DNA from 3 places in the Bradyrhizobium sp. CCGB12 genome. Region 2 is predicted to be linked to each of the others. Evidence: predicted binding sites of a transcription regulator. Region 2 holds the regulator's gene; each other region holds the start of a gene.

Region 1 (9,568 bases), 2.4 Mb from region 2:
CCGGCCAGACGCCGCGCTTGATCAGCGCACGCTCGCGGCGGAAGCTCGGCGCCGCGATGGCGATGATGCCTTTCTTGCCGGCCGGAGCTTTGGCCGCCTTGGCAGGTGCAGCCTTTTTCGCGGCGTCCTTCTCTGGCACGCTCTTCTCCGGCGCACTCTTGGCCGGCTTCTTGGCAGACTTGTCCCGAATCATGGGCGGGATCGTGCGCACGCGGCTTAGGCAGCGCAACCGGGAACCCCGAACAATTCCCGTTATTCAGTGGACCCGCTTAGTTACCCAGATGTACCCGCCGATCCTCGCCGACATCGATGCCGGGTGCGGTCACGACCTCCCAGGGATGGCCGTCGGGGTCGGTGAAATAGCCGGAATAGCCGCCATAATCGGTTTCGTGCGCCGCCTTCAGCAAGGTGGCCCCCTTCCCGAGGGCGAAGGCCAGCACCGCATCGACCTCCTCGTGCGTCCGGCAGTTCCAGGCGAGCGTCATCCCGCGAAAGGCCGACGGCCGCGGATTGTCCGGCAACGCCGCGTCGGCCGCGAGCTGATCCCACGGATACAAGGCGATCACCGGACCACCGGTATCGTAGAAGGCGACGGCCTCGCCGGTCGCCTTCAGCCGGCGCGAAAAACCGAGCGCGTCGTAAAAGGCGATGCTGGCGCGGATGTCGCTCACACCTAACGTAATGACGGTGAGCCGCGGCACCGGGACGGTGAGTTCCTTGACCATGCTAGGCCTCTTCCACTTCCCGATCAGAACAGGCTGAGCTGATCGCCGTTCCGCTTCGGCCTCGCAAAATGGTCCGTCGTCAGTTTGGAGCGCCGCTTGTTGAGGCCGAGCCGTTCGCAGGCGATCTCGAAGCGGCGGCCGATGGTCCAGGCCATCGGGCCGGTTCCCTTCATCCGCTCGCCCCATTTCGCATCGTAGTCGCGGCCGCCGCGCATGTCGCGGATCAGCGTGAAGACGTGACGATAGCGATCCGGATAGTTCGCCATCAGCCATTCGCGGAAGAGATCGCGCACCTCCAGCGGCAGTCGCAGCAGCACATAGGAGGCTTCCTTGACGCCGGCATGGGCGGCGGCATCGAGGATGCGCTCGATCTCGGAATCGTTCAGCGCAGGAATCACGGGCGCAACCATCACCGTGGTCGGAATGCCCGCCTCCGAGAGCTGCTTCAGCGCCTCCAGCCGCTTCGGCGGCGTCGAGGCGCGCGGCTCCATGGTGCGCGCCAGCTTCGGATCGAGCGAGGTGACCGAGATCGCGACCTTGGCGAGATTGCGCTTGGCCATCCGCGCGAGAATGTCGATGTCGCGCACCACCAGTGCCGACTTGGTGACGATGCCGAGGGGATGGCCGGCGCGCTCCAGCACCTCCAGAATGCCGCGCATGATCTTTCGCTCGCGCTCGATCGGCTGATAGGGATCGGTGTTGGTGCCGATCGCGATCATTCGCGGCTCGTAGCCGGTCGCGGCGAGCTCCTTCTCGAGCAGCGCCGGCGCCTCGGGCTTGGCGAACAGTTTTGACTCGAAGTCGAGCCCCGGCGACAGGCCGAGATAGGCGTGCGTCGGCCGCGCGAAGCAATAGACGCAGCCGTGCTCGCAGCCGCGATAGGGATTGATCGAGCGGTCGAAGCCGATGTCTGGGGACTCGTTGCGGGTGATCACCTTGCGCGAGGTGTCGATCCCGACCGTGGTCTTGAACGGCGGCAGTTCCTCCAGGCTCTGCCAGCCATCGTCGAAGGCGACGCGCGCCTCGGCCTCATAGCGGCCGCTGGCATTGGACTGCGCGCCCCGCCCTCGCCTGCGCGCGCGGTCGATGGCGACGCCAAGCTCGGGAAAATCAGAGTCCGCACCCGCCGGCTCGGAGGGCGCCGTGACCGGCGGGTGCTTGAGAGCATGTGAGGATGCTGGACTCATGAGGCCAAGATAGCACGCGCATGGAACAAATCAAGAACGCAAACAAAAAACGTGAAAACAACCCCATGCACAGTAGCCGCCCAAATTTCGGGCGCGCGCCTTTGACCTCACGCAACACGCCGCCATGACGATTTCGTTTGATGCCGGACAGGGATCGATCGTGCCGGAACAAAGTTGGTGACGATCGCCAAAATGATCGACAGGTGAAGGTCGGCAACAACATGACAAATCAACAACAATCGCGGGCGGCGAGCAGCGACCTCGATCTGCTCGATCGCTATTGGCGCGCCGCGAACTACCTCTCCGTCGGGCAAATCTACCTGCTCGACAATCCGCTGCTGCGCGAGCCGTTGCGGCCCGAGCACATCAAGCCGCGTCTGCTCGGCCATTGGGGCACGACGCCCGGTCTGAACTTCATCTATGCCCATCTCAACCGCGTCATCCGTGCGCTGGACCTCAGCGTGATCTACGTCTGCGGCCCCGGCCATGGCGGCCCCGGCATGGTTGCGAACACCTATCTGGAAGGCAGCTACAGCGAGATCTATCCGGACATCGCGCGCGATGCGGACGGATTGCGCAAGCTGTTCAGGCAGTTCTCCTTCCCCGGCGGGATTCCAAGCCACGCGGCGCCGGAAACACCGGGATCGATCCACGAGGGTGGCGAGCTCGGCTACGCGCTGGTGCACGCCTATGGCGCCGCCTTCGACAACCCTGATTTGATCGTCGCCTGCGTCGTCGGCGACGGCGAGGCCGAGACCGGCCCGCTCGCGGCGTCCTGGCACTCCAACAAGTTCCTCAACCCCGCCCATGACGGCGCGGTGCTGCCGATCCTGCATCTCAACGGCTACAAGATCGCCAACCCGACCGTGCTCGGACGGATGCAGGACGAAGAGATCCGGGCTCTCTTTCGCGGGCTCGGCCACGAGCCGCTGTTCGTCGAGGGCGACGATCCCAAATTAATGCACCAGACCATGGCGGATGCGCTCGACGTCGCGCTCGCCAGCATCCGCTCGATCCAGCAGCACGCCCGCGATGGACGGAAGAGCGTCGAGCGACCGCGCTGGCCGATGATCGTGCTGCGCAGCCCCAAGGGCTGGACCGGCCCGAAGGAGGTCGACGGCAAGAAAGTCGAGGGCTTTTGGCGCGCACATCAGGTTCCGGTTGCAAGCTGCCGCGAGAATCCGGCGCACCTCAAAGTGCTCGAAGACTGGATGCGCAGCTACGAGCCGGAAAAGCTGTTCGACGCCAATGGCGCACTCATTCCCGAGCTTCAAGAGCTGGCGCCGGACGGCCATCGCCGCATGGGCGCCAATCCGCATGCCAATGGCGGCCTCCTGAAGAAGGAGCTGAAGCTGCCGGACTTCCGCAGTTTTGCGATCGAGTTGCCCCAGCCCGGCGCCGTCACGGGAGAAGCGACGCGCCAGCTCGGCAAATTCCTGCGCGATGTCATCCGCCTCAATGCCGAGGCGCGCAACTTCCGCATCGTGGGTCCGGACGAGACCGCGTCAAACCGGCTAGACGCGGTGTTCGAGGCCACCGAACGGGTCTGGATGGAGCCAACCGAACCTTACGACGTGCACCTCGCGCAGGACGGCCGGGTGATGGAGGTGCTGAGCGAGCATCTGTGCCAGGGCTGGCTCGAAGGCTATCTGCTCACAGGGCGGCACGGTTTCTTCTCGTGCTACGAGGCCTTCATCCACATCGTCGATTCCATGTTCAACCAGCACGCCAAATGGCTGAAGGTGACACGCGATCTGCCATGGCGCCGGCCGATCGCCTCGCTCAACTATCTCCTGACCTCGCATGTCTGGCGCCAGGACCATAACGGCTTCAGCCACCAGGATCCTGGCTTCGTCGACCTCGTCGCCAACAAGAAGGCCGACATCGTCCGCATCTATTTCCCGCCCGACGCCAACACGCTGCTGTGGATCGCCGATCACTGCCTGCGCACCTACAACCGCATCAACGTGATCGTCGCCGGCAAGCAGCCGTCGCCGCAATGGCTGTCGATGCGGGAAGCGGCCACGCATTGCGATGCCGGCATCGGCATCTGGACCTGGGCCGGCAACGAAGACGCAGGACAAGAGCCCGACGTGGTGATGGCTTGCGCCGGCGACGTGCCGACATTGGAGACGCTGGCCGCCGTCGATCTGCTCCGCAAGGCGCTGCCCGACCTGAAAATCCGCGTCGTCAACGTCGTCGACCTCATGACGCTGCAACCCAGGGAACAGCATCCGCACGGACTGTCCGACCGCGACTTCGACAGCCTGTTCACGTCGGACAAGCCGGTGATCTTCGCCTATCACGGCTATCCGTACCTGATCCACCGTCTGACCTATAACCGCACCAATCATGCCGGCATGCATGTGCGCGGCTTTGCCGAGGAAGGCACCACGACGACGCCGTTCGACATGGTCGTGCTCAACGGGCTCGACCGCTACCATCTCGCGATCGAGGCGATCGAGCGCGTGCCTGATCTCGCGGCCCGGGCCGCGCAGGTGAAGCAGCAGTTCCGCGACAAGCTGATCGAACACGCCCGCTATGTCCGCGAGCATGGCGAGGACATGCCCGAGGTCCGCGACTGGGTCTGGCCGAACAGCGCCGGCGGCTGAAGTCATGTCGGACACTGTCCTTGTGCTGAACTCCGGATCGTCAAGCATCAAGTTCGGCGTGTTCGAGCTGGCGGCATCCGGCCCCGCCCTGCTCTGCCACGGCTTGCTCGACGAGCATGAGGCGACGCCCCGGCTCGTGGTGACGAGCCCGGCGGGCGAGAATCTGTTCGAGAGGGACGCGTCGGATACGGACAGCGGTCATCTGTTCGCCGACGTGCTCGCCTTCGTCGAGGAGCGGTTTGGCGAGCATCGCCTGCGCGCCGTCGGTCACCGCATCGTTCACGGCGGGCCGGACTATTCCGGTCCGGTCGCGCTAACGGATGAAGTCTACGCCAGGCTGAAGGCGTTGACGCCGCTGGCGCCGCTGCACCAGCCGCGTTGCCTGGAGCCGATCCGCTCCATCCAGGCGATCCGGCCCGACCTGACGCAGGTCGCCTGCTTCGACACCGCCTTCCACCACGACCTCGCGCCGCCCGCACGCCGTTTCGCCATTCCGAGGCGCTATGACGAGCGCGGCATCAGGCGCTACGGCTTTCACGGCCTCTCCTTCGAATATGTCGCCGGGCGCCTCGCGCAAATCGCACCTGAGCTCGTCGCAAAGCGCACCGTCATCGCCCACCTCGGCAACGGTGCGAGCCTCTGCGCACTGCGAGATGGCCGCAGCATCGACACCACGATGGCGCTGACTCCGCTCGATGGCCTCGTGATGGGCACGCGCTGCGGCACGATCGATCCCGGCGTGCTGCTCTATCTGCAGCAGCACGAGAACATGTCGGTTGAGGACCTCCAGCACCTGCTCTATCACGAGTCAGGCCTGCTCGGCGTCTCCGGCATCGCTGCGGACATGCGGACGCTGATCGCGAGCGGCTCGGCTGCGGCGCGCGAGGCGATCGACCTCTTCGTGCTCCGGGCCGCGCAGCAGATCGCGATGATGGCGACCACGCTGGGTGGACTGGACTGCCTCGTCTTCACCGGCGGCATCGGCGAGCATGCAAAGGAGATCCGCCGTGCGATCGGCGAGCGCCTCACTTGGCTGGGTGTGCGCATTGATGTACGGGCGAATGACGCGGCGCACGAGCACATCAGCGGAAGCGATAGTACCGTCGATGTGTTCGTCATCCCAACGAACGAGGAGCTGACCATCGCGCGGCACTGCGCAAGGGTGCTGCGAACGATGAAGAGCTAATTTGATTAACGCGCGATGTCAGCCAATCCGTCATTGCGAGCAAAGCGAAGCAATCCAGACTGGCTCTGCCGCGGGATTCTGGATTGCTTCGCTTCGCTCGCAATGACGAAGAATGCGGCGACAGCGCGTGTCACAACGCACTATGCGAGTATGCGGAAACAACCCCTCACCCCAATGAGCCCGCGTCCACCAGCGTCGCTGCCCTCTCCCGCAAGGGGCGAGGGCGCAGTCACGCGCATCTCGTCCGCGGATAATCTCATCCCGCCTAATGCGTCCCCGACCATATCTGGAAACATCCCATCGCGACCTCGATCAAGATCAGAACCACCACCGCGATTTCGAGACGGAGCGAGCGCTGGGTGTCGATGATGTCGGTCAGGGCGTTGGCGGTCTCCGACACCGCGGTGAGCTTGCGCTCGAGCGTGTCGAGGCGCTCCTTCAGCTCGTACTCGTCCTCGATACGGGCGTAGAGCCGGTCGAGCTCGGGCTTCTCCCAGAGCACGTCGGGTTTCTCGGCGATGGCCACGCGCCCGGCGACGCGCTGCTGCACCAGCAGCGCGTTGCCGATCAGCTGCAGGATGCCCTTGCGCCGCGGCGGCGTACGGCCGTGCTCGGCGAGCTTGCGCGCGAAGGGCTCGATCACGTCGAAGACCGCGGCGACGCGCCGCTCGTCGCGTGCCAGCGACGTGCTCTTGGCAAGCGCGTCCGCGATCAGGAGCAGCCGGTCGTCGGAGAATTTGGCGAGGCAGATCGGCCCGCCCGGCTGGATCGCCTCGACGTTCTCGTCCTTGCAGAGCTGCGCCTGCGCGGTCTCCTCTTCATAGGGGCTGAGCTCGCCGATCACCCGCGGCTTCAGGCTGTCGATCAGCACTTTCTCCTCCGAGGGCAGAAGACCGATCAGCACCACGACGCCATAGCGGAAGACCACGACGAGACCGGCATGAACGCGGAAGGCGGCCGGGGTCGAGGACACCAGCGCGCCGAGTTCGAGTCCGGAAGCATTGATGCGATCGCCCAGCATCAGCGCGCGGATCCGCAGGGTCGGCGCGGCGTCCTGCTTCGGCGTTGCTGCTGTCGCGCTGGCGGCGATCTGGTCGGAACTCATGCACAGCCTCCGTCGGCACAAATCATCTGCGTTTCCCGTTCGCCGGTTCGTCGCGGCTCATTCTCTACTTGCGCGATTGCAGACTGCACGTGAGCCGCGCAGCTTCCCGCAGACCGCCCGATTAATACCGTCCGGATGAGCTTGTGCCGAAACATTCGGCAGTATTGCCATTCTGCGCGCGACATATTTGGCTGCGGCGAGGTTTACCATCGCATGCCAAGGCGCCGCCGGAAAGTTGCACTCGGCGGCGCCACGTGTTTATGACAACGTCATGAAGAGCGACACTTCTCCCGAAGTGCAGACATTGAAGTCTCAATCATGCTGAGCGTCATCATTCCGACCGAGGGCGTGGAGCAGACGGCAGTCGCAACGCTGGCCGCGCTCGTTCCCGGCGCCGCCGCTGGCATCATCCGGGAAGTGCTCCTGGTCGACGGCACCGGCAACGGCGTGATCGAACGCGTCGCCGATGTTGCGGGCTGCCGTTTCATCGGCATCGAGACATCTTCGCAAGGTGCCGCCCTCGCCGCTGGCGCGCTCCAGGCCCGTTCGCCGTGGCTGATGTTCCTTCCCGCCGGCGCGGTGCTGGAAACCGGCTGGATCGAGGAGACCACCCAGTTCATCCAGGCCGTCTCGAGCAGCGGCCGCGACCGGGCCGCGGTGTTCCGCTATGCGCGCTCGCCCTACTCCGATACCGGAATGCGCGACATCCTCCGCGCCGTCGCACGCAAGCTCGTTGGCCCGCTCGGCGATCAGGGGCTTTTGATCGCGCGTGACCATTACGATCGGATCGGCGGCTACCCCCCGCAGGCTCGCCGCTCCGAGGCACGGCTGCTCCGGCGGCTCGGCCGTTCCTCCCGCACCATGCTGCGCAGCCGGATCGTGATGGCGGGCTGACGCCGCGGATACTTGCCAAAGTCAAATAATTAATTGACAATGGCAAATATCGAGGTGCCCCATGTCATTCGAAGCTGCCGACGACCACATCTCATCAGTCCGCGCCTTCAACCGCTTCTATACCCGCAAGCTTGGGGTGCTCGACCAGCACCTTGGCAAAACCCCGTTTTCGCTCAGCGAGGCCCGGGTGCTCTATGAGCTCGCGCACCGCGACGACATCGCAGCCAAGGAGATCGGCAACGAGCTTGGTCTCGACCCCGGCTATCTCAGCCGTATCGTGCAAAGCTTCGACGAGAAGGGGCTGATCACGCGAAGGCCACTGCCCGCCGATCGCAGGCAATACCAGCTCAGCCTCACCGCCAAGGGCCGCCAGACCTTCGCCAAGCTGAACCTGAGCTCGCAAAACGAGGTCGCCGCGATGCTGGCTCGACTTTCGGTCAACGATGCGACGCGGCTGACCCAGGCCATGGCGACCATCGAGACCGTGCTGGAGCAACGCCGAAGCCAGCCTGCGACTTTCATGCTGCGCAGCCATCGCGTCGGCGACATGGGGTGGGTCATCTCGCGACAGGGCGCCGCCTATGCCGCGGACTACAACTTTGATATCAGCTACGAGGCGCTGGTCGCCGAGATCTGTGCGCAGTTCATCAGGAACTACGACGCCGCGCGCGAGCACTGCTGGATCGCGGAAGTGGGCGGCGAACCGGTCGGCTCGATCTTTCTGGTCAAGGCCACGGACCAAATCGCCAAGCTGCGCCTGTTGCAGGTGGAGAAGAAGGCACGCGGGCTCGGCGTCGGCCGCGCGCTGGTCGACCAGTGCATCCAGGGCGCACGCGAGAGGGGCTACAGCAAGATGACGCTGTGGACGCAGAGCATTCTGGTGGCCGCGCGCAGCATCTACCAAAGTGCAGGCTTCAAGCTCGTGAAGGAAGAGAAGCACCACAGCTTCGGCGCCGATCTGGTCGGCGAGACCTGGGAGCGGGATTTGTAACGCTCACGCAGCGGGTGAGATGCGCATGAATGTGCCCTCGCCCCTTGTGGGAGAGGGCATCCCCACTGGCAGACACAAGCTCGCTTGGGTGAGGGGTATGCCTCCAAGCGCGCCGTGCCGAAAGATACCCCTCATCCGGCGCTTCGCGCCACCTTCCCCCACAAGGGGGGAAGGAAAGAAAACCCTCCCGCACCAGCGCAACTACACCGTCGCGCCCTGCGCCTTTGGCCGGCGCAGATGCTCGTCGAGGCGCGGCATGATCTCGACGAAATTGCACGGACGCGTGCGGTAGTCGAGCTGGGCTCTGAGGATGCCGTCCCAGCCGTCGCGGCAGGCGCCGGGCGAACCGGGCAGACAGAAGATGTAGGTCGCACCAGTGACGCCTGCGGTGGCGCGGCTCTGGATCGTCGATGCGCCGATCTTGGCGTGGCTAAGCATGTGGAACGCGATCGAGAAGCCGTCCATGCGCTTCTCGAACAGCGGCTCGACCGCCTCCGGCGTAACGTCGCGCCCGGTGAAGCCGGTGCCACCGGTGGTGATGACCACGTCGACGCCGGCATCCGCGATCCAGCGGCGGATCACGGTGCGGATCGCCTCGACATCGTCGGTGACGATCTCGCGCGCGGCGAGATGATGGCCGGCCTCGATGAGACGGTCGGCGAGCGTTTGGCCGGACTTGTCGTCGGCGAGCGCGCGCGTATCTGATACGGTGAGCACCGCGATGTTGAGCGGGATGAATTGTTTGGTTTCGTCGATGGAGGCCATTGCGCTTTCCTCTCGTGTCCCGGACGCGATGCAGCGCGTTAGCGGTGCGTCGCAGAGCCGGGACCCATTTGCTAGAGACCGAGGCTGTGGGCCCCCGGCTCTG
Region 2 (9,568 bases):
GTCACCGCCATGGGCCGTGAAACGCTGGGTCTCTTCCGGATTGCGGCCGCGGGTCGAGACGACTTCACCACGCTGCAGGAACGCGCTCGAGACCGACACGGCCTGGTCGAGCAGTCCGCCCGGATTGTTACGCAGGTCCACCACGTAGCCCGCGAGCTTCTCCTGCGGCACGTCCTTGGTGATCGAGGCGATCGCCTTCTTCAGGCCGTCCGTGGTCTGCTCGTTGAACGAGGTGATCCGGATATAGCCGATGTCGCCGTTCTCGACGTGGAAGCGCACCGGGCGCACGTGGATGATCTCGCGCGTGATCGCGACATCGAGCGGCGCGTCGGCGCCCTTGCGCACGATGGTGAGCTTGGTCTTGGTATCGACCGGGCCCTTCATCTTGTTGACGGCCTGCTCGAGCGTCATGCCCTGCACGGCCTCGCCGTCGATCTTGCTGATGAGGTCGCCGGACATGATGCCGGCCTTCGAGGCCGGCGTGTCGTCGATCGGCGAGACGACCTTGACGAGGCCGTCCTCCATCGTGACCTCGATGCCGAGCCCGCCGAACTCGCCGGAGGTGGTCTCCTGCATCTCGGTCCAGGCCTTGGCATTCATGTAGCGCGAATGCGGATCGAGCGAGGTCACCATGCCCGTGATCGCGCCTTCGATCAGCTTGGCATTGTCGGGCTTCTCGACATAGCTCGCCTTCACGCGCTCGAACACGGCGCCGAACAAGTTGAGCTGGGAATAGGCATCATCCGCGCTCGCCGCCGCCCGCGCCGCCCATACGCCGCCGTGGGGACTGGCTACCAGAAGGGTCAGACACGCTCCCGTGAGCGCGCCCAGGGGGAACAGCAGGTTTTTCCGCATGGATGAGGTAGCCTTTTTTGCTGGGGGCTTTGGAGCCGCCATGCAAATGGCGATCCAGCCCGTGTCTCACAATACCATTCTGGTTTCTTCAAGGCCGGGATGCCACGCCGGCGGGCACATTGAAGAAATCCCTTCGCCTTGGCCTAAACTTTTGGCAACGTTCCGAAACCGCTTTGCGCTCGGCGGACATCGGTCGGCCGCCCACGCCTCGCAGCTATGCGATTTTAGGATGGTTTTGGAGGGCCGGACGCGATAGGCGATGACGATAAGACTTCAAATTCTCGGGAGGACAACAATGAACGACGCGCCCCGCATCCGGCCGGAAAGGAACGTCGAACTCGGCGCCAGCAACGAGCCGTTCCAGAACCTGCACGAATTCATCCGGAAGGCGCGCGCCAACCTCAACCAGAATGCCTGGGACTACATCGTCGGCGCTGCCGAAACCGAGACCACGATGCGCCGCAACCGCATGGCACTGGACGAGATCGCCTTCCGCCCGCGCGTGCTGCGGGACGTTCGCAAGGTCGATGGCTCCGTCGAGCAGCTCGGCCGCAGGATGCGTCTGCCGGTGGTGCTTGCCCCCGTCGGTGCGCTGGAGATCTTCGATCCCGATGGCGCAGCCAGCGTGGCGCGCGCCGCCGGCACCTTTGGTGCGGCACACATGCTGAGCTCGGTCTCGGATCCCGGCCTGGAGAAGACCGCGGAGGCCGCGCCCGATGCGCTGCGGCTCTATCAGCTCTATGTCCGCGGCGACGACGCCTTCGTCGCGGATGTGGTCAGCCGAAGCGAGAAGAACGGCTACGGCGCGTTCTGCCTGACCGTCGACACCGCCCATTACAGCCGTCGTGAACGCGACATCGCCAAGCGCTACGTTCGCGAGAGCCGCCTGCGCGCGACCGGCGGCGACTACCAGAAGGGCCTGGAATGGCGGACGGTGAAGATGATCAAGGACAAGTTCAGGATTCCGCTGATCATCAAGGGCATCGCCACCGCCGAGGACGCCCAGATCGCGATCGATCACGGTGTCGACTGGATCTACGTCTCCAACCATGGCGGCCGTCAGCTCGATCATGGCCGCGGCGCCATGCATGTGCTGCCTGAAATCGTCGAGGCCGTGAAGGGCCGCGCCAAGATCATGGTCGATGGCGGCTTCTGCCGCGGCACCGACATCGTCAAGGCCATCGCGGCGGGCGCCGACCTGGTCGGCATCGGCCGACTGCAATGCTGGGCACTGGCGGCGGCCGGCGAAGCCGGCGTGCTGCGCATGCTGGAGCTGCTGGAGGATGAAGTGCTGCGCTGCCTCGGCCTGTTGGGTGCCACCTCGTTCGCCGAGGTCGACAAGTCCTGCCTGCATCAGGCGACCGCAACCAATGCGCCGAGCGTGTTCAGCGCCTTCCCGCTGTTCGACCACGACCCATATCGCTACTGAAATGAAAAGGACACAATGACCTCGCTCTGTCCCGGCAGCGCCGACGCGCTCCTGTTCGATCTCGGACGCGTGGTGCTCGACATCGATTTCTCCAAGGCGATCGCCTGCTGGGCGGGACATGCCGGCTGCGAGCCCGACGCGATCGTCACGCGCTATGTGCGTGATAGCGAGGCCTACCGGCTGCATGAGGTCGGCAGGATCAGCGACGAGGATTATTTCCAGTCGCTGCGTTCATCGCTCGGGATCGGCATTTCCGATGCGCAGTTTCTGGAGGGCTGGAACGCGATCTTCGCCGGCGAGATGCCTGATATCGCCGAGCTGCTGCCTCGCGCGGCAAAGCAGATGCCGCTCTATGCCTTCTCCAACACCAACCGGCCGCATATCGACTATTTCTCGAAGGAATATGCCGGCGTGCTCGGGCATTTCCGCGAGCTCTATCTGTCGTCCAGCATCGGCCTGCGCAAACCGGACGCGGCGGCGTTCGACCATGTCGTGGCGGCGATTGGCGTGCCGGCTGGCCGAATCGTGTTCTTCGACGACCTTGCCGAGAACGTCGAAGGGGCGCGGGCATGCGGCCTGACTGCCGTGCACGTGACATCGCCGACGGACGTCGGGAGCGCGCTCAAGGCGCTGGGGATTTGATCCGTCAGCGGACCCAAGCGACATCCGACCGGTCGCCTGCGGAACTACTTCGCAGGGGGCAAGGAACCAAAGCCCTTTGTGCATTTTTATACAAAGTTCCGGGAACGAATGCCCCGCCTCAGGACTCATGAGTCCGTTGGGAATTCTACATCGGACTTATCGTCGTGCTGGGCAAAACCTACCTCACCAAGCAGGCCTCTCTGCTGATGAAATACGCCAGAACCACCTCGGATTCTGATCTTTCCGCCAGGCTGATCAGCAAGGCGGCGGACCTGAAATCGCAGGCCGACCCGCTGCCCGACAGGGATCAGGGTCCCCAGGCCCCGGACGTCAGTCCGGGCGGGCCGAGGCGGAGTTGACCAATGCTGGCCGTGGCGCTCGTTCTTCTCGTTCTCGCCATGGCCATCCTCGTACCGGTCTGTCTCGCCTTCCGGATCATGCCGCGGCGAATTTGAGCCGCGCCTCACAATGCAAGTTTCAAGAGGTTGGATGAATTATCCTGCCTCGGCGCTTTTTGCCTCTGCGCGCGCGCTCGGCTAGAACTCTTGCCGCCAATTGCCCGAGCATGCCCAGCAGGAGTCTTCACCCTTGGCCCTCATGCCAGTTTCTGACGCGCTTGCCGCGGTGCTGGCGGGTGCGGAGCCGCTGCCTGACGAGATGATCGCGCTCGCTGAAGCCTTCCACCGTGTGCTCGCGCACGACGTCGCGGCGCGGCGCACGCAACCACCGGAAGCTATGTCGGCGATGGATGGCTATGCCGTGCGCGCGGCCGACGCGGCGACCATTGATTCCAAGCTGACGGTGATCGGCGAGGTTGGGGCGGGCCGGCCGTTTGCCGGGGCGGTCGGCGGCGGCGAAGCGGTACGGATCTTCACCGGCGGCGTGGTCCCCGATGGCGCGGACGCGGTCGTGATCCAGGAGGACACGGTTGCCGACGGCAAGCGCATCACGGTCAAGGAAGCCGCAATTGCCGGTCGGCACATCCGCCCCGCCGGCGTCGACTTCTCCGAAGGCGATGTGCTCCTGCGCAAGGGATCCCGCCTCACCGAGCGCGATCTCGCGCTCGCCGCCGCCATGAATCACCCGCAGCTTGCCGTCTGCCGCCGTCCAAAGGTCGCGATCCTCGCCACCGGCGACGAACTGGTGATGCCGGGCACCACGCCCGGCCACGGCCAGATCGTCTATTCCAACGGCTACGCCCTGCACGCGCTCGCCCGCAGCGAGGGTGCCGATACCATCGACCTCGGCATTGCCGCCGATACGCTGGAGGCCACCACCGCTGGCATCCGCCGCGCCCGCGAGGGCGGCGCCGACATCCTGATCACGACCGGCGGCGCATCGGTCGGCGACCACGATCTGGTCCAGCAGGCGCTCCGGGACGAAGGCATCTCGATGGCGTTCTGGAAGATTGCGATGCGCCCGGGCAAGCCGATGATGCACGGGCGGCTGGGGACGATGCGGGTGATCGGCCTGCCTGGCAATCCCGTGTCATCCTATGTGTGCGCCTTCCTGTTCATGGTGCCGCTGATTCGCGCCTTGTCAGGCCGATCCGTGATTCACCACCGCCATGAGCGGGCAGTGCTCGGCCGCGCTGTGGATGCAAACGATATGCGCGCGGATTATCTTCGCGCGCGTCTGGAAGAGCGCGACGACGGCACGCTTGTCGCGCTTCCCGTGCACCATCAAGATTCCTCGCTGCTGGCGAATCTCGCTGCGGCACAGGCACTTCTCGTGCGCATGCCATTCGCGCCCAAGGCCGAAGCCGGCACGCCTTGCGAGGTGTTGCGCCTGCCCGTCTGAACGCGTCGACCACACGCGCTCCGCGAACTTTGTCGCGTTCACGGTAAATTAAGCAGTTGCGGAACATGTATCGAACATATAGTGTCCGTTCATGATTTGTTTCGAGCATGTAGCGGCTTATCGCTGAATTCAGCGTCTCGGAATCGAACGACATCAACCGGGGGATTTTGGTCGAGATGTTAACGCGCAAACAGTACGAGCTCCTGCGGTTCATCAGCGAGCGACTTAAGGAAAGCGGCGTGCCGCCCTCGTTCGACGAGATGAAGGATGCGCTCGACCTGCGCTCGAAATCGGGCATCCATCGCCTGATCACCGCGCTCGAGGAGCGCGGCTTCATCCGCCGCCTGCCCAACCGCGCCCGCGCCATCGAGGTGATCAAGCTGCCCGAGCTTCAGGCCGCCGCCGGCAACCGCCGCGGCTTCACGCCGAGCGTCATCGAGGGCAACCTTGGCAAGGTGCGCGCGACCTCCAGCCCGCCCGCGGACGAGGGTGAGCGCCCCGTTGCGGTGCCGGTGATGGGCCGCATCGCGGCCGGTACGCCGATCGAAGCGCTGCAGACCCGCAGCCATACCATCAGCGTACCGCCCGACATGCTCGGCTCGGGTGAACATTACGCGCTCGAAGTGCGCGGCGACTCGATGGTCGAGGCCGGCATCCTCGACGGCGACATGGCGCTGATCCAGCGCAACGAGAGCGCCGATACCGGCGACATCGTGGTGGCTCTGATCGACGACGAGGAAGCGACGCTCAAGCGCTTCCGCCGCCGCGGCGCCTCGATCGCGCTCGAGCCCGCCAACGCCGCCTACGAGGTGCGCATCCTGCCACCTAACCGGGTGAAGATTCAGGGCAAGCTGATCGGGCTGTACCGCAAGTACTGAGACGACCAGCGGTCATTCGATACCAACGATTCCGATTGGACCGGACGGGTTGTCCGGTCCGGCGGGGTGGTCTTTGTGGTGTAGCTTAGATCGTCCGGCCCCTCGGCAGCGCAACATCCGCAGCGTGTCGCCGCCAAGCACTCACAAGCTCCGCAGCCTCGAGGAATCGAGGAAACAAACGATGTGTCGGCGCCCGCGGGCCGCTGTCGCTCGCACTCGCCAAATGCATTGATGCGGGCTTTGTTCCCAATAGATTCGAAAAAATAATTTGATCGCATCTCGCGGACACCAGCCGCAGATTCGCCCACAACCAAGCAGAGCGTTGTATGCTTCCACTCTGATAGAGGCTTGTGCCTCAGAAAGAGGCGCGGGTCGCTATCTTCGAATGAGGAGCACCCGATGTGTGACTACAGCCTGCATGCCGTTGCATCGCGCCCCGCTGAAGTCGGCGAGACGATCGTGTCGACAACGTTCCGCGGCACCTCGACGCGCGGATTTGCTTCCGCGGCCGATCCGACCGTGGCCGTCTGTTTGCTGCCAGGAACGGAGCTCGCCTTCGCCGACAACGTCCGTTACGACAATCGCTGGATCTGGACGCGCACCATCAACTCGCGCGTCGGAAAGTTCGGCAAGATCGATCCGCACATTCCCGATCGCCATCATGACGCGATCGAATTTCCCGACGGCAAGTACGTGCTGGTGACGCAGCTCGTCGAAGGCCAGCGCGCAACCGTGCTGCAATTGCCGGTGACCCAGCCGGTCAGCGAGCGCGAACACAAGCCGCAGATCATCGCCGACAGTCGGCCGAGCACGACACGTCGCCTGCCGATCGACTGATACGCGGTCGCCGGCCGCTCAGGTCGGGCTTGGATGAAATGCCATCGCCGGCCGTAGCCGGCGAGATGGTATGGTTCGTGTGTTGCGAAATTGCGGTCTGGACCCGGACCAACTCCTCGCAGACCAACTCCTCGCATTTGTCATCAATCGTCGGCCTGCAGGTCGGCCTCCGCCGGCGTTGCGTCCCGGTTGCGGGGTGCGGCCGTCTTCGGCGCAATGCTGCCACCGAAATCACCTTCGCCGGCGCCGGCCGGCAGCCAGGGCCGGCTCGTGCCTCTCACCCTCACCGCCTGAACCGCAAAACCGTCACCGCGCTGCGTCAACGCCAGCGCGCCTTGGCTCGTGAGACGCTGCCGATCGATCACCATCGCCGCGCAATCGGGCGGCGCGGGCCGCGCCGTGACCACCAGCGCGGCGCGGCTGCAATCATCAGCCAGCGCATCGATGCGCAGGGACAGCGCGACCAACCTCCCGTCGGCGAGCGGCGCCACACAGCCGGCCTCGTCGCACGACACGCTGTCGGCGAGCGAGCTACTCGCGGCATCGCGCGGATCGGCATCGGCGGCCAACCATTCCTTGAGCAGAAAGCCGTCCTTGCTCGCGCGGATCACATGAAGGTGCCCATCCCTGCTACGCACGGCGACGCTCGCGCCGTCCCCGGCAATCAGGATATCGGGTTGCCGCACCGACATCCCCCAGGCGATGGAAGCCAGCAGCAGCAGCGCACCGGACCAGCGCAGAGGCGTGCGCAACAAGCCCATCACGATGATCCCGAGGCTTGCCGCCATCAGCGGCGCGATACCGAAGGCCGGGATGCGGCCGACCGCGCCGGGCAGCGAGGCCACCCAGCGTGCGACCGCGACCATCCAGTCGATGCCGATCCCCATCAACCACCAGAACACGCCATCGAGGCCAAAGGGCGCCGCCAGCAGTCCGAGCAGTCCCGCCGGCATCACCAGCGCCGAAACCACCGGCATCGCGCCGAGATTGGCCAGCACGCCGAACGGCGTGACACGGTGGAAGTGGAAAGCGGCATAGGGCGTGGTCGCAAGCCCCGCGATCAGCGAAGCCAGGAACAGCATCGCGATCTCGCGGCCACCCCACAAGGCGATGCGCGCGGTCGTCGAATGATCGGGCGAGGCAAACAGGTTCGGCATACCGATCTGCACCAGCGCCACCAGGCCGAGCGTTGCCGCAAACGACATCTGGAAGCTCGGATGCACCAGCGCTTCGGGCGCGACCGCGAGCACGATCAGGGCGGCCACCGCCAGCGTGCGGAAGGTGATGGCGCGGCGATCGACCATGACCGCGATCAGCACCACCGCGGTCATGAAGAAGGAGCGTTGCGTCGCGACCTCCGCGCCTGACAGCAGCAGGTAGAACGCAGCCGCGACCAGCGCCGCGGCCGCCGACCATTTCTTGATGGCAAAGCCGGCCGCCAGCCCTGGGATCAGTGCCAGCAGCGCACGCACCGCGAAGAACACGACACCGGCGACGACCGCCATGTGATAGCCGGAAATCGACAGCACATGACCGAGCCCCGAGATGAACATGGCATCGTTGACGGGCGTCGTGATGGCATCGCGCCGCCCGGTGAGCAGCGCCGTCGCGATTGCACGGTTGTCGCCCTCGAGCGTCGCACGGATACGCGCGTCGATCGCATCGCGCAGACCCTGCATGAAGGCCGCGTAGCGCAGCCGCAAGCCACCGGCATCGGGCGCCACCGAAGCCGTGATCGCGCCCATCACGAAGCCGGAGGCGCCGATGCCTTGAAAGAACATGTCCCGGGAGAAATCGTAGCTGCCGGGGCGCACCGGCGAGATCGGCGGCATCAGCCGCGCCTTCAGCTGCACGAAGCTGCCGACCTCGGGTGCCGTCCCCTTGCGCACCGAAAGACGCACGCGCTCCAGCTTGACGTCGCTGCGCTGCGCCTCCATCGCGGTGACGCGCAGCACGAAACGGTCGGTACGCTCGCGGACGTCGCGCGCTTCCACGAAGCCCGATAGCGATACCGAATAGAGCGGCTTGGCCAGCACGGGATGGGCGATGCGCGCCGTCTTCCAGGTTGCCATGGCAAAACCGGTCGCCACCGCCGCGATCATGATCGCGACGGCGAACAGGCGGCTGCGCCGCAGCAGCACGGCGCCAAGCATGAGCGCGGCCGCGGTCGTGACGACGACAGACAGCACCGGCTCGTGATCGGCGGCGAAATAGAGCGCGATGCCGCCGCCGAAGGCGACCGGCACCCACGGCAACAGCCGTCCGGCGCCGGCCTCGGCGCGCACCCATTCGCGCAATGTCTCGATGATTGCGGGCCAGAGGCCAAAGCCCGCCGGCACAAAGCCGCTAGCCGATGTGGCGCGGCCGACCGGCCATGTCCCGGCAACTCCTTGGGAGCGCACTGGCCGGCCCGGCTCCGCCATTCCCCTGCACCTTGCGATACGCGACGGGTGCGGAGGCTACCGGAACGTGCGGCTGTGCGAATAGCGGTACGGATCAGGAACAGGCGGCGAAGCGCCCTACTTTTCCTCTTCCATGGTCACGGCCACCGAGGCCTTGGCCGACAGACGGACCTTGTTGCCCTCGACGTCGGCAACGAGCCCCTTGTCGATGAAGTGATGATGGCCCTTGTGGCTGCCCTCGCCGCTGTCCTTCTTGGTCAGCTTGATGCGGTTGCCCTCGACGCGATCGACGGTGCCGACATGAACGCCGTCGGCGCCGATGACTTCCATATGCTCTGCGATGTTCTGCATGGTGGGATCCTCGTTTGGATCCACCCCAACGTCAGAGGCGCGCGTTCGTTTCCAACGCGAAATGACGATGCCGTGTGCCGCCCGCTCGTCAGATCAGCGGTTCCTTCGACGAGGCATGGTGGTTGACGATCTTCCAATCGCCGTCCTCGCGGATGATGACCCAGCTCATCTTGACGACGAGATCTGGGCGTTCGCCGGCGAGGTCGAATGAGATCGTCGCGCCCATGTTGATCAGGTCAGGACCTGCTTGCGCCGCCTGCACCTCCGAGAACACCGCATTCGGCTTGCGCCAGCGGGGCAGGCCATTGAAATAGTCGGCAACGCCATCCCTGCCGCGATAGAGTTTCGGGTTCGAGCCGAAGAAGAACGCGTTC
Region 3 (9,568 bases), 2.3 Mb from region 2:
TCCTGGTTCATCGCCATTCGGCCTGACCTCCTTCGTCTCGCCGGCCCATGCCGCCGAGACGGCCGGAACCCCGCCGGGCTTCGGCGATCTCGTGGCCAGGGTGAAACCCGCCGTCATCTCGGTGCGGGTCAAAATCGACCAGGACAACGACAAGAGCGCGATGCTGCAACAGAACCGGATGGATTCGGACGAGGGCTCGCCGTTCGACCAGTTTTCGCGGCAGTTCGGCTTCCGCTTCCCGGGTGGCATGAACGGCATGCCGCGTCAGCGCCATCAGATAATCACGGGCGAAGGCTCGGGCTTCTTCATCTCCGCCGACGGCTATGCCGTGACCAACAACCACGTCGTCGACCACGCCGAATCCGTGCAAGTCACCATGGACGACGGGACGACCTACACCGCGAAGGTGGTCGGCACCGATCCGAAGACCGATCTCGCGCTGATCAAGGTTGATGGCAAGAGGGATTTTCCCTTCGTCAAGTTCGCCGAGCAGAAGCCGCGGATCGGCGACTGGGTGGTCGCGGTCGGCAATCCTTTCGGCCTCGGCGGCACCGTGACTGCCGGCATCGTCTCGGCCAGCGGCCGCGATATCGGCAATGGTCCCTATGACGACTTCATCCAGATCGATGCGCCGATCAACAAGGGCAATTCCGGCGGTCCGGCTTTCGACATGAACGGCAATGTGATCGGCGTGAACACCGCGATCTTCTCGCCGTCCGGCGGCTCGGTCGGCATCGGCTTCGATATTCCGGCCTCGACGGCCAAGCTCGTCGTCGCGCAGTTGAAGGACAAGGGCGCGGTCACCCGCGGCTGGCTCGGTGTGCAGGTGCAGCCGGTGACCGCTGACATCGCCGACAGCCTTGGCCTGAAGGAGGCGCGCGGCGCGATCGTCGACAATCCGCAGGACGGTAGCCCGGCGGCGAAGGCCGGCATCGAGGCTGGCGACGTCATCACCGCAGTCAACGGCACCGCAATCAAGGATTCCCGCGATCTCGCCCGTACCATCGCCACGCTGGCGCCAGGCAGCTCGGTCAAGCTCGATGTCTTCCACAAGGGCACAAGCAAGACGGTGACGCTGGCGCTTGGCGAGTTGCCGAATGAGCGGCAGGCCAAGGCTGACGAGGGCAAGGCGCAGCCGAACGCCGGCACGCCGCGCCTGGGCCTCAGCCTGGCGCCGGCTGGCGACGTTCAGGGCGCGGGTCAGAAGGGCGTCGTCGTCACCGAAGTCGATCCGCAAGGGCCGGCGGCGCAGCGCGGCATCCAGACCGGCGACGTCATCCTCAATGTCGGCGGCAAGGCTGTCAGCAATATCGGCGAGGTCCGCTCGGAGCTGGCGCAGGCCAAATCGTCCGGCAAGCGCAGCGTGTTGTTGCAGGTCAAAAGCGCGGATGCGACCCGGTTCGTCGCGGTGCCACTCGCGTAAGGCGAACCTCGATTGGTGCGAATCCAAAAAGGCGGCCCTAGGGCCGCCTTTCCTGTTTGCCTTCGAGATTCCCACAGCTCGTCGATAACATTCTCGTTAACGGCAGCGTGGGTGACGCGGTTCGTCCGAAAAAGCCGTGTTCACCGATCACAGTTCCCAGCATTATGGGCTCTGCGGCAATGTAGCCGCGGAGTCGAGTTGCAAGCGTGGAACTTCGAACCCTCCCGCCGCTTTTTGAAAACTGGCCGGTGGTTCGCATTTGATCGGTGCCGACATGGATCGATTGAAGCTCTCGCTAGTGATTGCAGTATTCGTGGTGTCGTTCGTGCTGCCGACTGAAAGCGCGCTCGGGCGCGACGACGGCCGCTATGCGAACTCGCCCCTGAAACCCTGGTTCGATAGCCTGCGCAGCAACCTCGGTCCGTGCTGCTCGGATGCGGACGGTTTTGCCGTCGCCGATCCCGATTGGGAATCGCACAACGGGCATTACCGTGTCCGGCTGGACGGGCAGTGGGTCGAGGTGCCGGATGAAGCCGTCATCACCGAACCGAACCGCGCCGGCCGCACCATGGTGTGGCCAGTGAAGACTGCGTTCGGGATTTCGATCCGCTGCTTCATGCCGGGCAGCATGATCTGACCGAGGTCAGCGCGACCGTTTGGTGGATCTGCGCGTCGACGACTTCTTTGAAGTTTTCTTCTTTGAGGTCTTCTTGGACGTCTTCCGCTTCGACGCCTTCTTCGGGACCTTCTTGCCCTTCTTGCGGGCCTTCGACAGCCCGATCGCGATGGCCTGCTTACGGCTCTTCACGCGTCCGCCGCGACCGCCACGTCCGCTCTTCGCGGTACCCTTCTTGTAGCGCCGCATCTCGCTTTCGACATCGCTCCCGGAGCTGCGTGAGTAGCGGCGCTTCTTTGCCTTGCGTGCCATGCCTAATCTCCCTTGGCCGAGAGAGAACCGTTCGACACTGGCATGGTTCCGAAAGCAGGCGTGCGAGCTCGGGGCGGGTGAGGGCAGCCTAAAGCGCGATGAGATTAGGATGAATCATCATCGCGCTTTCGGTTATTGTTTGAGCATGATCTTTTTCGGAAAACCGCTGCACACTTTTCCGGATCATGCCCTAGAACGAATTCGCCAGCTCGATCTCCGCCTCCAGCACCCCGATGCGCCGCGCAGCCTCGGCGAAGGACAGATCCCGCGCATATTGCGCCGGCTGATACGCCTCTTCGCTCAGCCGCTTCAACCTCAATCCCTGCGCCCGGGTCATCTGCTCGCTAAGAAAAACCCTGGCGTCGTATTTTGCCTGAACCTGCATGTCGTTGCTCCCGTCCTGAAATCCTGACTTGACTATATGTTCTTATTTTGTTCTAACAAGCCATGGACAACAGAATTAATGAAATTCGACGCAAGATCAGCGCCTTGAGGCTGGAAATGGCCGACGTCGAGGCATCCGTGCGCGAGCTCGTCAACGGCGATTGCGACTGCACCGAACAGGCTCTGGCCCAGATCAATCTGCGCCGGAAAATCAACCTGCTGATCGACGAATGGAAGGCGGCCGGCGGCGGCGACGTCCTGCCTGACGTTCGCGACCGGATGCGTCTTTGTTCCTTGAAGAAAGTCGACCAGCCAGCGCGTGTCTTGGCACGCCGCTGAGAACGGAGGCCGCGGTGGAGGAAGAGCCGGAGAATTACCGGATCCTGAAATTGCGTGCCGAGATTCTCGAACTGGGCTCCGCCATCCGACAATTGCGGCGCGAAGGCCTCGACGATGCTGCGGCCCAACTCCTGATCGCACGCAAGCGGGCGCAGCTCGAGCATCTCGTCAAGACAAGTTTCTCGGGCGCGCCTTAACATCCTGACATCCGGCGCAGCCAAAGCGTACGCGCACCCGACTCCTGGCACCCGACTCCTGGGAGGGATCATCGAAATCGGATGCCGACAGGTGCGTGCCATGAGTAGCGCGGCGCCGCCACATGACTGTCAATGACGAAAGCCCCGCCGCGGCGGGGCTTTCTCGGTTGCGAATGCTCTTATTTCGAGCTGCTCGGCTTGCTCATGCTGCCGGCCTGGTCGGTACCTGGGCCGACATTGCCTTGGCTGGAGGGATTAGCAGCACCGCTGGATTTCGTGTTGGCGCCTGTGGTCTGCGACGATGATGTCGAGGATCCATGTTTTGCCTTGTGCGACTTCGCCTGCACGGCGAACGGCGCGGCGGCGAGGCCGGTTGCCAGCATGACGGTGAGAGCGAGCTTGGTCGTCTTCATGCGAGGGAACTCCCTGAGTTAAATTGACGCAGGCGGCCAACTGCGGTTCGTCGCAGGAGTTCGACTCCACGCGTCACGCACGCTTCAAGATTGCTTGTTCTCTTCCAGGATGAACACGAGGCCGGTCAGCGTCGTGCCGATCGCGAAGGTCGTCACCAAGGTGAGGGCGAAGACAATGACGGCCTGGCTTCCGCCGTGACTCAGCAGGTTGGCCACGGCCGGATTGAACAGAATGAGTACGAGGCTGAAAGCGAGGCCGAGGGCTGCGCCCATCATCGCGTGTGTCATCAGCTTGATGAGGCCGGTGGGAGAGATCAGGTCCGACGACTTCTTCGTGCGCATGGACGATGTCCCGATCTGGCATGCAAACGCGCGCGACATTCTCTGGTTCCATCTGGATGAAGGAATTGTCATCGCCTGCTTCATCCGACGTTCATGCCGGGCTTGCGAAGATGAGCGGCATCAACACGGGAACATTCGATATGGGCAAGGTAGTCTTTCTGTACCGCTCGCTGGCCTATCGCAACGCGGCCGCAGACATCCTGCGCAAGGCGCGCAAGCTGCCGCGCGGCGCGGAAAGAAGCGCGGCTCGGCGCTATGCGAAGGCACTACGCGATCTCGCCCGAACGGAAGCCTGGCTCGAAGGACGAGTCCCGCGCGAGCCACGGACGGAGCAGCGCATGACGAGCGCGGCCTCCGGCTAGCCGGACGCGCGCTGCAATTCGGTCGCGTCGGCGGCATCGAATTTGCCGGGTGCGGTCGTTGCCGCCGGCTTGCGTTTCAACGGCACCTCCAGACGGCACAACAGGCCCTCGGTGCGCCAATCGAATTGCGCCCGCCCGCCGAGCTGGGACTCGACGCTCGCTAGCAGGCTCCGCGTTCCGAAGCCGCGGGCTTTCGGCGTCCTGACGAGCGGGCCGCCGGATTCCTCCCAGGTCAGCGTGAGGAGCTCGTCCTCGACCTGCCACCCGATCATGAGCCGCCCGGATCGCGTCGAAAGCGCGCCATACTTGGCCGAGTTGGTGAAAAGCTCGTGCATAGCGAGCGCCAGCGTCTGGGCGGTCGCCGGCAGCAATTGAACCTCGGGGCCCGACAACCTGATCTGGCCACCCAGCGAATAGGGTGCAAGCTCCTCGTCGATCAGCTTGGAGAGCTCGGCGCCCTGCCAGCTCGACAGCGACAGGATGGTGTGCACGCGCGCGAGCGCATTGATGCGTCCCTCGACGGCATTGACATAGGCCTTGACCTCGTCGGCACGGGTGAGGCGCACGATCGACTGCGCCAGCGCTAGCGCATTCTTGGCGCGATGATCGACTTCCCGCGCGAGCAGGTTCTGCCGCTCCTCCGCGCGCTTGCGTTCGGTGATGTCCACCGTGACGCCGCTCACCCGCACCACGCGGCTGCTATGATCCACAGTTGCGGCCGCCGTGCCGACGCACCAGCGTATCTCGCCGTCGGGCCGCACAATGCGGAACTCCGTTTCATAGGCGCGCGTGCCGCTGTTGAACTCGGCGATCGCCTTGCGCAACTGATCGACGTCATCGGGATGCAACAGCGCCTGAACGTTGGCCGGGTTGACCTCGAAGATCTCCGGGCTGACCCCGAAGATGCGATATTGCCCCTCGTCCCACATCCAGTCGCCGGTGATCCAGTCCCAATCCCAAGAGCCCATCTTGCCGGCGGCGATCGCCATGCTGCGCCGCTGCTCGCTCTCGCGCAGCTTGGCGGTGGAGCTTTCCAGCTCGGCGGTGCGCGCGCGGACGCGGTCCTCGAGCTCCTGGTTCAGCCGCTCGAGCTCCCGGGTCTTGCGATAGAGTTCGGAGAACACCTTGATCTTGGCGCGCAGCACTTCCGGCACGACGGGCACCGGAACGTAGTCGACCGCGCCCATCTCGTAGCCGCGCAACCGGTCGATGTCGCTCACCTGAATGGCCGAGATGAAGATCATCGCGGTCTTCTGGAAGCGCGGATGCTCGCGGATCATCGCGGCGAGCTCGAAGCCGTCGAGCTCGGGCATGCAGACGTCGACCAGGATTACGGCGATCTCGGTCTTGAGCAGAACCTCCAGCGCCTCGCGTCCAGACGAGGCGATCACGAGGTTCTCGCCGAGATCCTTCAATATCACCTCATAAGCGAGCAGCTTGGCGGGCTGATCGTCGACGAGCAGGATGTTGACCTTTTCGTGGTCCATTCGCAAATCCAACTCAGCGGTGCAGCCACATGCGGATCGCAAGCAGCAATTGATCGGTGTTGACGGGCTTGGCGAGGTAGTCGGACGCGCCGGCTTCCAGGCATTTCTCTCTGTCGCCCTTCATCGCCTTGGCGGTCAGCGCGATGATCGGTAGCCGCGCGAAAGCCGGATTTTCGCGGATCACGCCCATGGTCTGATAGCCATCCATCTGCGGCATCATGATGTCCATCAGGACGATGGCGATCTCCGGATTGGATTCGACCAGCGCGACAGCCTCGCTGCCGGTCGTGGCCGTCAGCACCTTCATGCCGCGCCGTTCCAGCACGCTCGACAGCGCGAAGATGTTGCGGGCGTCGTCGTCGACGAGCAGGGCCGTCTTGCCGATCAGGTCCTCGTCGGAACTGTTCAGCTTCTCCAGCATGCGCTGCTTCTCGACTGGCAGTTCCGTGATGACGCGGTGCAGGAACAGCGCGGTTTCATCGAGCAGGCGCTCCGGCGATTCCACGCCCTTGACCACGATGCTGCGCGCCATGGTGTGGAGTTCCGCATCCTCCTCCGCCGAGAGCTCGCGGCCGGTGAACACCACGACCGGGACGTTCGACAGCGCCTCGTCGTTGCGGATCTGGTCGAGCACCTCGAAGCCGCTCATGTCGGGCAGCCGCAGGTCCAGCACCACGCAATCGCAAGGCTGCTCGCGCAGCGTCGATAGCGCGCTGGCGCCGGTATCGGTCGCCACGATCTCGATGTCGTCGTGGTGCAGTAGTTCGCGGATCGAGAGTCGTTCGGCCTCGTTGTCCTCGACGATCAGGAGCCGCTTGCGCCGCGGCCGCGCATATTCCTTGATCTGCGCCAGCGCGGCGGAGACGCCTTCCGTCGTCGTCGGCTTGTTGACGAAGGAGAAGGCGCCACGCGCCAATGCGTGCTGGCGGTCCTCGTCGAGCGTGATGATCTGCACGGGAATGTGGCGGGTCAGCGGATTATGCTTGAGCTGGCTCAGCACGGTCCAGCCCAGCATGTCCGGCAGGAACACGTCGAGGGAAACCGCTCTCGGCTGGTACTGCTTGGCCAGCTCGAGCGCCTCCGCGCCGCGGGCCGCGACCAGCACCTTGAATCCCTTGTCGCGCGCCAGGTCGACCAGCACGCGCGCGTAGTGTGGGTCGTCCTCGACGATCAAAAGGATGCTATCGCCGGGCTCGAGGTTGAGCCGGTCGTCCGGAAGCTGCTCGATGACGCGCTGCTGGTCGGGCGTGGCCGGCTGGAGCGCTGGCGGCTGGTTGTATTGCTGTGGCGCAGGCGCGGGACGCGGTGCGAGCGTCGGGCCGGAATATTTCAGCGGCAGGTACAGCGTGAACGACGAGCCCTTGCCCGGCGAGCTGCGCAGGTGGATTTCGCCGCCGAGCAGGCTTGCGAGCTCGCGGCTGATCGCAAGGCCGAGGCCGGTGCCGCCGTATTTGCGGCTGGTGCCGGCATCCGCCTGCTGGAATGCCTCGAAGATCAGCTTCTGCTTCTCCAGGGGAATGCCGATGCCGGTATCGGACACTTCGAGTGCGATCACGGCCGGCGCGGTATTCAGCACCGGGTGATCCGTCCCCCAGCCGCCGACCGCACCGGCGACCGTGAGGCGCACCTCGCCTTCGGCGGTGAACTTGAAGGCGTTGGAGAGCAGGTTCTTCAAGACTTGTTGCAGCCGCTTGGAGTCGGTGACGATGCTGCGCGGGAGGTTCGGATCGATGTCGATCTTGAACGACAGGTTGCGGTTGTCCGCCTCGTGCCGGAACGGCCGTCCGACGGTCTCGAGCAGGTTCGCGGTCAGGATTTCCTCGGCATCGACCGTCACCGTGCCGGACTCGATCTTGGACAGATCGAGGATGTCGCTGATGAGATTGAGCAGGTCGGTGCCGGCGCCGTGAATGGTGCGGGCGAATTCGACCTGCTTGGCCGAGAGGTTGCCGTCCGGGTTGTCGGTGAGCTGCTGTCCCAGGATCAGGATCGAGTTCAGCGGCGTGCGCAGCTCGTGGCTCATATTGGCGAGGAATTCGGACTTGTATTTCGAGGTCAGCGCGAGCTCGGTCGCCTTTTCCTCCAGCGCGCGGCGGGCCTGTTCGATCTCTTGGTTCTTGCGCTCCACCTCGACGTTGCGCTCGGCGAGCTGCTGCGCCTTCTGTTCGAGCTGGTCGTTGGTCTGCTGCAACTCGCGCTGCTGCGTCTGGAGCTCGCCGGCAAGTTGCTGCGACTGCTTGAGCAGGCCTTCGGTCTGCATCGTCGCTTCGATCGAATTGAGCACGATGCCGATGGAATCGGTGAGCTGCTCCAGGAACGTCATCTGCGAGGTCGTGAAGGAGACGAGCGAAGCAAGCTCGATCACGGCCTTGACCTGGCCCTCGAACAGCACCGGCAGCACCACGAGGTTCTTCGGCGCGACACGGAACAGCGCCGAGTTGATCGGCACAGCGTCGGACGGAATGTCGGAGACCACACGCGGCCGCTTGTCGAAGGCGCACTGGCCGATCAGGCCGTCGCCGAACTGAAGCACGCGCTGATACGGATAGATGCCGTCGCTGGCATAGGAAGCCAGCAGCAGGAGCTGCGGATTGTCCTCGTTCTCGACCTGGTAGATCACCCCGGTATGCGCGTTCACCAGCGGCGACAATTCGGTGAGCAGCAGCCGGCCGACGGTGGTGAGGTCGCGCTGGCCCTGGAGCATGTTGGTGAATTTGGCAAGATTGGTCTTCAGCCAGTCCTGCTCGGTGTTCACATCCGTCGTGAGACGGAGATTCGTGATCATCGTGTTGATGTTGTCTTTCAGCTCGGCGAGCTCGCCGCGGGCGTCGACTTGGATCGACCGCGTCAGATCGCCCTTGGTCACGGCGGTCGCCACTTCCGCGATCGCGCGCACCTGCGAGGTGAGGTTGGCCGCGAGCAGGTTGACGTTACCGGTGAGGTCCTTCCAGGTGCCGGCGGCGCGGGGCACGTCGGCCTGACCGCCGAGGCGGCCTTCGACGCCGACCTCGCGCGCCACCGACGTCACCTGGTCGGCGAAGGTTGCGAGCGTCTCGGTCATGTTGTTGATGGTGTCGGCGAGCGCCGCGACCTCGCCCTTCGACTTCACGGTCAGGTTCTGCTTGAGGTCGCCGTTGGCGACCGCGGTCACCACCTTGACGATGCCGCGGACCTGCTCGGTGAGGTTGGCCGCCATGAAGTTGACGGTGTCGGTGAGATCCTTCCAGGTGCCGGCGACGCCAGGCACCTGGGCCTGGCCGCCGAGCTCGCCTTCGGTGCCGACCTCGCGCGCCACGCGCGTGACTTCGCCGGCAAAGGCGTTGAGCTGGTCCACCATGGTGTTGATGGTGTTCTTCAGCTCGAGGATTTCGCCCTTCACGTCGACGGTGATCTTGCGCGAGAGGTCGCCGCGCGCGACGGCGGTGGTGACTTCGGCGATGTTGCGGACCTGCGTCGTGAGGTTCGCGGCGAGCAGGTTGACGTTGTCGGTGAGGTCCTTCCAGGTGCCGCCGACGCCGGGCACGACAGCCTGACCGCCGAGCCGTCCCTCGGTGCCGACCTCGCGCGCCACGCGCGTCACTTCGGCGGCGAAGGAGCGTAGCTGCTCGACCATGGTGTTGAGCGTGTCCTTCAGGAGAAGGATTTCGCCGCGCACGTCCACCGTGATCTTCTTCGACAGATCGCCGCCGGCGA

Evidence for each region. The regulator LexA, encoded in region 2, represses DNA repair genes until DNA is damaged. The targets are predictions, from matches to a motif close to TGTTCNNNNTGTGTTCNG.
Region 1: NLM27_RS22630 (PA0069 family radical SAM protein) is a predicted target of LexA. The motif match lies at 1,934-1,951, and genes of this name have one in related genera.
Region 3: NLM27_RS22150 (DUF3072 domain-containing protein) is a predicted target of LexA. The motif match lies at 2,774-2,791, and genes of this name have one in related genera.

Annotation. Positions count from the first base shown of each region.
Region 1 is NZ_JANADO010000001.1:4,840,150-4,849,717, forward strand. It holds gene NLM27_RS22620 (ribonuclease HII) at 1-193, opposite strand, end outside; gene NLM27_RS22625 (VOC family protein) at 270-725, opposite strand; gene NLM27_RS22630 (PA0069 family radical SAM protein) at 749-1,912, opposite strand; gene NLM27_RS22635 (phosphoketolase) at 2,134-4,524, shown strand; gene NLM27_RS22640 (acetate/propionate family kinase) at 4,529-5,710, shown strand; gene NLM27_RS22645 (RMD1 family protein) at 5,976-6,815, opposite strand; gene NLM27_RS22650 (glycosyl transferase) at 7,134-7,709, shown strand; gene NLM27_RS22655 (helix-turn-helix domain-containing GNAT family N-acetyltransferase) at 7,771-8,700, shown strand; gene moaB (molybdenum cofactor biosynthesis protein B) at 8,902-9,465, opposite strand.
Region 2 is NZ_JANADO010000001.1:2,444,075-2,453,642, reverse strand. It holds gene NLM27_RS11785 (S41 family peptidase) at 1-855, opposite strand, end outside; gene NLM27_RS11780 (alpha-hydroxy acid oxidase) at 1,151-2,284, shown strand; gene NLM27_RS11775 (HAD family phosphatase) at 2,300-2,926, shown strand; gene NLM27_RS11770 (hypothetical protein) at 3,091-3,285, shown strand; gene glp (gephyrin-like molybdotransferase Glp) at 3,515-4,726, shown strand; gene lexA (transcriptional repressor LexA) at 4,903-5,604, shown strand; gene NLM27_RS11755 (hypothetical protein) at 6,004-6,441, shown strand; gene NLM27_RS11750 (ComEC/Rec2 family competence protein) at 6,585-8,864, opposite strand; gene NLM27_RS11745 (DUF2171 domain-containing protein) at 8,961-9,194, opposite strand; gene NLM27_RS11740 (nuclear transport factor 2 family protein) at 9,283-9,568, opposite strand, start outside.
Region 3 is NZ_JANADO010000001.1:4,732,802-4,742,369, reverse strand. It holds gene NLM27_RS22165 (Do family serine endopeptidase) at 1-1,423, shown strand, start outside; gene NLM27_RS22160 (hypothetical protein) at 1,698-2,060, shown strand; gene NLM27_RS22155 (DUF6496 domain-containing protein) at 2,067-2,351, opposite strand; gene NLM27_RS22150 (DUF3072 domain-containing protein) at 2,542-2,736, opposite strand; gene NLM27_RS22145 (hypothetical protein) at 2,853-3,074, shown strand; gene NLM27_RS22140 (hypothetical protein) at 3,089-3,271, shown strand; gene NLM27_RS22135 (hypothetical protein) at 3,451-3,684, opposite strand; gene NLM27_RS22130 (hypothetical protein) at 3,769-4,026, opposite strand; gene NLM27_RS22125 (hypothetical protein) at 4,083-4,388, shown strand; gene NLM27_RS22120 (HWE histidine kinase domain-containing protein) at 4,385-5,875, opposite strand; gene NLM27_RS22115 (HAMP domain-containing protein) at 5,889-9,568, opposite strand, start outside.